One region of the Pseudomonas fulva genome, then DNA from elsewhere that is predicted to be linked to it. Evidence: riboswitches for the same ligand, from Rfam matches in the RefSeq annotation. Region 1 holds a riboswitch; the other holds the start of a gene.
The links. Region 1 has a riboswitch for manganese ahead of mntP (manganese efflux pump MntP). Riboswitches for the same ligand answer to the same signal wherever they lie in the genome.
Positions count from the first base shown of each region.

Region 1 (4,179 bases):
GCTGCTGGCGATGGTCGAGGCGGCCCGCAGCCGCGGCCAGGCCGCCATCGCGGTGCCGACCGATGTGCGTGACCCGGCCAGCGTCGACGCCCTGTTCGCCAGCGTCGAGGAGGTCCATGGCCGGCTCGACGTGATCTTCAACAACGCCGGCGTCAACACGCCGGCCGTGACGCTGGACGAGCTGGATGTCGAGCAGTGGCGCAACGTCATCGACACCAACCTCAATGGCGTTTTCCTCTGCGCCCGTGGCGCGTTCCGGCTGATGCGCAAGCAGTCGCCCCAGGGCGGCCGGATCATCAACAACGGCTCGATCTCGGCGCACACGCCGCGCCCCCTTAGCAGCGCCTACACCACCAGCAAGCATGCGGTGCTGGGGCTGACCAAGTCCCTGGCGCTGGATGGTCGCGAATTCGGCATCGCCTGCAGCCAGATCGACATCGGCAATGCCCTGACCGAGCTGTCGGTGCGCATGACCAGGGGCGTGCGCCAGGCCAATGGCGAGATCGCCGTCGAGCCGATGGTCGACGTCGGCCACGTCGCCGATGCGGTGCGCTACATCGCTGCGCTGCCGCTGTCGGCCAACGTGCTGAACATGACCGTGATGGCCACCAACATGCCCTTTGTCGGGCGTGGCTGAACGACCTGCCCAAGACACCAATCGAGGTACCCATGAAACCAGAAGTCCTGCAGCTCAGCCCCATTCTGATTCCCGAGATCCGCGCCCAGCTCGATGAGCTGTTCACCATTCGCCGTTACCACGAGCAGGCCGACAAGGCCGCCTACCTGGCGCAGCACGGCGCCACTATCCGCGGGGTGATTACCGGCGGGCATACCGGCATCAGCCAGGCGCTGATGGCGCAGCTGCCGAAGCTCGAAGTGGTGGCGGTCAACGGCGTGGGCACCGATGCGATCGATCTGGCCTATGCCCGTGACCGTGGCATTCAGGTCACCGCCACCATTGGCGCACTGACCGAAGACGTCGCCGACCTGGCCATCGGCCTGCTGATCGACCTGTGTCGCGGCATCAGCACCGGCGACCGCTACGTGCGCAGCGGCCAATGGGCGAAAAGCGCCACGCCGCTGGTGCCGCTGCCCCTGGCCCGGCAGGTTTCCGGCATGCGTATCGGTATCGTCGGCATGGGCCGGGTGGGGCGCGCGGTAGCCGCCCGCGCGGCGGCCTTCGGTTGCCCGATCAGCTACACCGACCTGCACGCGATGGGCGACGTGCCGCACACCTTCGTGGCCGATCTGCCGAGCCTGGCCCGTGACAGCGATGCACTGATCCTGGCGGCGGCGGCCGACAAGGGCGAGGCCATCGTCAATGCCGAGGTGCTGCAGGCCCTGGGGCGCGACAGCTACCTGATCAATATCGCCCGCGGCAAGCTGGTCGACGAGCCGGCCCTGGTCGCCGCGCTGCAGAGCGGGCAGATCGCCGGGGCCGGGCTGGACGTGTTCGCCGACGAGCCCCGGGTACCGGGCGAGCTGTTCGAGCTCGAGCGGGTGGTGCTGCAGCCGCACCGCGCCAGCGCCACGGTGCAGACGCGCACGCGCATGGGCGAGATGGTTGTCGCCAGCCTGGTCGAGGTGTTCGCCGGGCGCAAGCCGAACGGCTGCGTCACCGGCTGACTCTTGCGGATGGCGGCTCGTCGAGCCGCCCCTTGGGGCCGTGCGGCCCCTGTTTTATCCTGCGCTGGCCCGTCGACAGCGTGCACGCCTGTCCCGGACAAGCCTTGCCCGCCCTGGCAAGCGATTTCCCGGCAGAAAAAATGGTTTTTTCGCGCTGCGCTTTTGAGTAAAGTGCGGGCCTCTTTGGGGAGTAGCCTGCTTCCGGGTTCGCTCGGCAGCGTTCGTATCAACATTCTCGGCAGCAGCCGTGGTACGAACACCTTTCGGTTGGTGAGACCAATGACTGATACGTGCCTGAGGTCGGGCGCGTGTATCCGTCATTGACTCATAGCCCGACCGAGACGTAACCGTGAGTTTCCTTTCTCTTGTCTTGCTGGCCTTCGCCATGTCCACCGATGCCTTCGCCGCGGCTGTCGGCAAGGGCGCCTCCCTGCACAAACCCAGGTTTCTCGATGCCCTGCGCACCGGTCTGATCTTCGGTGTGATCGAAGCCATCACGCCTGTGGTCGGCTGGTTCATCGGCCAGGCCGCGGCGGGCTATGTGGAGCAGTGGGATCACTGGATCGCCTTTACCTTGTTGCTGGTGCTCGGCGGCCACATGATCTACGCAGGCTTGCAGCCCGAGAGCGGCGACGGCGAAGCAGACAAACCCACCTCGCATTCCTTCTGGCTGCTGGCCGCCACGGCGTTCGCCACCAGCATCGACGCGCTGGCCGTGGGCGTCGGCCTGGCTTTCGTCGATGTGAACATCTGGGTTGCGGCGCTGGCCATCGGCCTGGCAACCATGACCATGGTCACCATTGGCGTGATGCTCGGGCGCCTGATCGGCACCGCGATCGGCCGCAAGGCGGAAATCCTCGGTGGCCTGGTTCTGATCGGCGTGGGCGCGGCGATTCTCTATGACCACACGTTGTGATGGAAGCCGGGCTTGATCCAGCGAGTTGCAGCGGGTTTGTCTAGCACCATCAAGCGGACCTCCATCGGCTGACGCATGGCTCCGGTGTCCAGACCATACCCCGCTGGCGTCGCCTGTGATCAACCGGCATTCTGCCGAACCGCGGCGACTACGCAGGCTAGAACCGCGCCTTGTGCGTAAGCGTTGTTGGCACTTTCACCTTACAGGTCTTCGCGGTGCGATCTCGCACCGCTGTCCGCCGGGGAAAGGCTTGTTTCCAACTGCTGGCGTCCATACCGGCTGCCATATGCTTATTCGATATCAATATTTCCTGAGCTTGGGCTTTTTCGTTATTTTCTTGTCACTACTTGTTATGACAAGTCGATCAAAAAGGATACAGATGTCTCAGCTCATCCCTCTATCGCCCGTTCCCCTTTACAGCCAGCTCAAGGAATTGCTGCGTGCGCGCATTCTTGATGGCAGCTACGCGCCCCACAGCCGCATGCCCTCGGAAGCCGAACTGGGCCAGACCTATGGCGTCAGCCGCATTACCGTGCGCCAGGCACTGGGCGACCTGCAGAAGGAAGGGCTGATCTTCAAGATCCATGGCAAGGGCACCTTCGTGGCCAAGCCCAAGGCCTTCCAGAACGTCAGCACGCTGCAGGGGCTGGGCGAGTCGATGAAACAGATGGGCTACGAGGTACTCAACAAGCTGCGCAGCCTGCGCCATGTCCCGGCCTCGGCCCTGGTGGCCGAGCGCCTGCAAGTGGCGGAGGGCCGCACCGTCACGGAAATCCGCCGGGTGCGGCTGATCAACCGCGAGCCGATCTCCCTGGAGATCACCTGGCTGCCCCATGCCGTCGGCGAAAGGCTCGAGAAGGCGGATCTGGTGACCCGTGACATCTTCCTGATTCTGGAAAACGACTGTGGCATCGCTCTCGGCCATGCCTATCTGGCCATCGACGCGGTGCTTGCCGACAGTGACCTGACCCAGGCGCTGAATGTGGAAGAGGGCGCGCCGATCATGCGTATCGAGCGCCTGACCCACACCGCCGACGGCACACCACTGGATTTCGAACACCTCTATTACCGCGGCGATGCCTTCCAGTATCGCCTGCGCATCGACCGACAGAAGGGCGCCCAGTCATGAGCATCGACACCCTGGAGCAGGAATACGACATCGTCGTCATCGGCGGCGGCACGGCTGGCCCGATGGCGGCGATCAAAGCCAAGGAGCGCAACAAGAACCTGCGCGTGCTGCTGGTCGACAAGGCCAACGTCAAGCGCAGCGGTGCCATCAGCATGGGCATGGATGGCCTCAATAACGCGGTGATCCCCGGCCACGCTACGCCGGAGCAGTACACCAAGGAAATCACCGTAGCCAACGACGGCATCGTCAACCAGGCCGCCGTTTACGCCTATGCCACCCATAGCTTCGAAACCATCGAGCAGCTCGACCGCTGGGGCGTCAAGTTCGAGAAGGACGAGACAGGCGACTATGCGGTGAAGAAGGTTCACCACATGGGCGCCTACGTGCTGCCGATGCCTGAAGGGCACGACATCAAGAAGGTGCTGTATCGCCAGCTCAAGCGTGCCCGGGTAGACATCACCAATCGCCTGGTGGCCACGCGTTTGCTGACCGCTGCCGACGGTTCGGT
Region 1 covers NZ_CP082928.1:5,043,663-5,047,841, forward strand. Annotated here, with positions in the region: gene K8U54_RS23295 (SDR family oxidoreductase) at 1-637, shown strand, start outside; gene K8U54_RS23300 (2-hydroxyacid dehydrogenase) at 670-1,626, shown strand; yybP-ykoY riboswitch at 1,805-1,971, shown strand; gene mntP (manganese efflux pump MntP) at 2,012-2,542, shown strand; gene K8U54_RS23310 (GntR family transcriptional regulator) at 2,922-3,671, shown strand; gene K8U54_RS23315 (fumarate reductase/succinate dehydrogenase flavoprotein subunit) at 3,674-4,179, shown strand, end outside.

Region 2 (4,179 bases), 1.3 Mb from region 1:
GACCTGATGGAAGGCGAATTGCTCAAGGCCATGCTGGCCAGCGAGGGCATCCAGGCGCATCTGGTCGGTGCTCATCTGGCTGGCGCGGTGGGCGAGCTGCCGGCGTGCGGCCTGCTCGGCCTGCTGGTCGAGGACGCCGACGCCGAGCGCGCCCGCTGGCTGATCGGCGAGTACAATGGTGCGCAACCGCTACCCGGTGACGAGCCGGATTCCGTTCAGGGCGTGCTGCTGTGTTGAGCGGCGTGTGCCACCCCATCCCGATGAGCCTTTCATGAGTGGACGCTTCGCGCTGTTTCGCTGGACGCCCGCCTTTGCGGCGCAGCCAGGCTTTCCCGCTGACCAGCAGCCCCACTGGAACTTCGCGCCTGGCTCCCAGGTGCTGTTATTGCGCAGCGACCATGAACAGCCTGCGCTGGTTCGCGCGCGCTGGGGGTTGACCCCCCCCTGGTTGAAGGACCTGTCGAAAACGCCGGCCCACGCCCGCGCCGAAACCCTGGCCGAGCAGCCGATGTTTCGCGACGCGTTTCGCCTGCGCCGCGGCCTGATTCCGGCCAACGGCTTCTACGAATGGCGCGGTGCCGCGCGCAAGAGGCCGTACTGGCTGAGCAGCGAGGAGTCGCTGCTGTATTTCGCCGCAGTCTGGGAGGCCTATCCCGTCGAGGGGCAGGTTTACCTGAGCACGGCGATGATCACCCAGGCGGCCGCGACGCTGCGCCGCCCGTTGATTCTCAGTGCACACGACAGGCAGCGCTGGCTGGCCGCCGATACGCCACTCGAGGAGCTGCAGGCGCTGCTCGTCGGCAGACCGCAGCCCCTGCGGGAACGGGTATTGAGCAATCTGGTCAATGACCCGAAGCTCGACGGGCCGGAGTGTCTGACGCCTGCCTGAGGCTTTGGCCTGTGCTTGAATATGGCAGCCTCAGCAGGCCGCTGAACAGCCTAGGCGAGGCAACTGACGCGAGCTGTTTTTAACGACGCGGCGGCAACGTAGGTAGTTTTTCAACAGCCTGCTAGCATAACTCGCTCAATTTCCCAGGGAGCTCCAGCATGAAATCGTCGTTGTCCATTACCACGCTGACCGCGGCACTGCTGCTGGCAGGATGCCAAGCCGTCAACACCACCAGCGGTGGGGCGGTAGGTGTCGAGCGCAAGCAGTACATGTTCAGCGCGCTGTCGACCGATGAGGTCAACCAGATGTACGCCCAGTCCTACCAGGAAACCCTGCAGAAGGCCTCCAGCCAAGGCGTGCTGGACAAGACCAGTGCCGATGCCAAACGCCTGCAGCGTATCGCCGATCGGCTGATCAAGCAGGCGCCGTTGTTCCGCCCGGATTCGGCGCAGTGGCAGTGGGAGGTCAACCTGATCAAGAGCCCTGAGCTCAATGCCAACTGCGGCCCCGGCGGCAAGATCATCTTCTACAGCGGCATCATCGAGAAGCTGAAGCTCACCGATGACGAAATCGCTGCGGTCATGGGCCACGAGATCGCCCACGCCCTGCGTGAGCATGGCCGCGAGGCGATGTCCAAGGCCTATGGGCTGAACATGGCCAAGCAGGGCGCTGCCGCGCTGCTGGGCGTGAGCTCGGATCAGATGGCACTGGCCGATGCCGCGGTGAACTACGGCATGACGCTGCCCAACAGCCGCAGCAACGAGAACGAAGCCGACCTGATCGGCCTGGAGCTGGCTGCCCGTGCGGGCTTCAACCCCAACGCGGCGGTCACCCTGTGGGAGAAGATGGCCAAGGCCAGCGAAGGGGCGCCGCCGGAGTTCATGAGCACCCACCCGTCCTCGTCGAGCCGTATCGCCTCGCTGCAGGCCGCCATTCCCAAGGTCATGCCCCTGTATCAGCAGGCCAAGAAAAGCTGATCCTCGCGACATTGGCATCCGGCAAACGGGCCGGTTAGCCAACCAGGCAGCTGGTCGTGCTCTGGCCACTCGGACTTAGTTCGAGGCCGCTGTCTGGATCGGCGGCGGCCTCGAACCCTTGATCAGCCGTTCAGGATCCCGCTCAGCAGCATCGCCTGGTAGGCGGCATAGATCGCCAGTGCCGCGAAGGCGATGGCGGCGAGTCGGCGAATCAGGGTGAGCGGCAGGCGGTCGGCGGCGAAGTTGCCGGCCAGCACCACCGGCACGTTGGCGATCAGCATGCCCAGCGTGGTGCCGAGCACCACCATGATGAAGTGCGGGTACTGGGCGGCGAGCATGACCGTCGCCACCTGGGTCTTGTCACCCATCTCCGCCAGGAAGAAGGCGATCAGCGTGGTCAGGAACGGCCCGTAGCGCTTGAGGTTGGAGCTTTCGTCGTCATCGAGCTTGTCCGGGATCAGCGTCCACAGCGCCACGGCGATGAACGAGGCTGCCAGGATCCAGCTCAGCAGTGCCGGCGACAGCAGGCCGGCTACCCAATTGCCCACCGCCCCCGCGGCCAGGTGGTTGGCGAGGGTGGCGACCACCATGCCCCAGATGATCGGCCAGGGCCTGCGAAAGCGCGCGGCCAGCAACAGCGCGAGCAGCTGCGTCTTGTCGCCGATTTCCGCCAGGGCAACGATCAGGGTGGGAACGAAAAGAGATTCCAGCATCGAGGTTCCTAAAGGGGCGGGTAGACACGGCTATGACACGTACAGCCTTCCCGCCCCGGGTAAGGTGTTCGTGTCATAGGTCTTGTCAAACCCTGCGCGGCGTTCGAGCCGAACGGCGCCGATCCGTCTGGGCGGATCTTGGGTCGCACGCACCATGGTCAGCCGACCAAGTATGTTGATGCATGCCGGGCGAGCGGGCGCTCGCGGGAGACTACTCCCCTAGGACGCGCGCATTCTGCCCAAACGCCGTTCGTTGGGCAAGGCCTGCGCCGCTGTGCCGCAGGCGCGGGCCTTTACGGGTTGAGCGCCTGGTAGATACGGAAACCATCGGCGTCGGCCAGGGTGTGGCAGGCGCCGATATGTTGTTCGATCAGCGGCGGGTACTTGAGAAAGCGGTTGGCCACCAGGCGGATCTCGCCGCCCTTGCGCAGGTGCCGGGAGGCCTGGCGCAACAGGTCTTCGCTGGCCTGGTAGTGGGTATGCACACCCTGGTGGAAAGGTGGGTTGCTGAGGATGGCGCTCAGCTCGACGGGCGCCGCGGCGATACCATCGCCACTGATGACCTCCGCCTGCAGGCCATTGGCAGCCAGCGTCAGGCGGCTGCTGGCGACGGCGAAGGCATCGACGTCCAGCAGGGTGACCTGGCTGTGCGGATAGCGGCGTTTGAGTACCGCACCGAGCACGCCGGCACCACAACCAAAGTCCAGCAGATGACCGCCTGGCAGTCGATCCAGATGCTTGAGCAGCAGCGCGCTGCCGGTATCCAGCCGGCCGTGGCTGAACACCCCAGGCAGGGTGACCACCTCGAGCGGGCCGTCATCGAGCGGCAGGCTGTAGCGCTGGACCAGCGAGGCGAGAGCGGGTTGCATGGGCGCCTGAGCCACGCGCACCTGCCACAGCTGGCAGTGGCGCGCGCTGTCGAGTTTGCGCGGCGTGCCGTAGGCCGCCATCTGCTTGGCCGCGCGCTCGACGCCGGCGCGCTTTTCGCCAACCAGGTAGAGCAGCTTGCCGGGCAGGCGGGCGGCCAGGGCATCGAGCAGGTAGGCCGTCAACTCGCGGGATTTGGGCAGGAACAACACCGCTGTCTCGAAACCAGGCGCTGGTGGTGCCACGTCGAACGTACTGCGCCCGGCGAAGCGCGCCTCGAGCCTCGCCTGGTCACCGGCATGCCAGCCCCAGCCCGAGGCCTGGGGCAGGTGTGCCAGCAGATCATCGGCCGGCAGGCCCGCGAGCAGGGCGGGGCCAGCGAACAGCTCGGCCTGGCGCAGCAGCACTTCACTTCGCGGATCCATCAGATCTACCCCGGCAAAAGCGCGAAGGGTAGGGGCCTGCGCCGCAAGCTGCAAGCCCGACGCGCCAGGCGATCAGTTGACCTGGCGTTTGGCCTGCCCGGCGAAGAAGCCCGCCGCGTTTTCCGCCAGTTGGCCAACGATCCGCTGGCGCGCCTCGCGGGCACCCCAGGCGCTGTGGGGCGTGATGATCAGGCGCGGGATGTCGGCAGCCAGCAGCGGGTTGCCGTCTTTGGGCGGCTCCTGGGTCAGCACGTCGGTCGCCGCGCCACCGAGCTGGCCCGCGCGCAGGGCATCGGCCAGCGCCTGTT
Region 2 covers NZ_CP082928.1:944,229-948,407, reverse strand. Annotated here, with positions in the region: gene K8U54_RS04270 (DUF2007 domain-containing protein) at 1-237, shown strand, start outside; gene K8U54_RS04265 (SOS response-associated peptidase) at 272-889, shown strand; gene K8U54_RS04260 (M48 family metallopeptidase) at 1,048-1,866, shown strand; gene K8U54_RS04255 (TMEM165/GDT1 family protein) at 1,989-2,576, opposite strand; yybP-ykoY riboswitch at 2,667-2,811, opposite strand; gene K8U54_RS04250 (class I SAM-dependent methyltransferase) at 2,873-3,871, opposite strand; gene K8U54_RS04245 (2-hydroxyacid dehydrogenase) at 3,944-4,179, opposite strand, start outside.
Region 2: linked by a shared signal. The riboswitch ahead of K8U54_RS04255 (TMEM165/GDT1 family protein) and the one ahead of mntP (manganese efflux pump MntP) in region 1 are both predicted to bind manganese.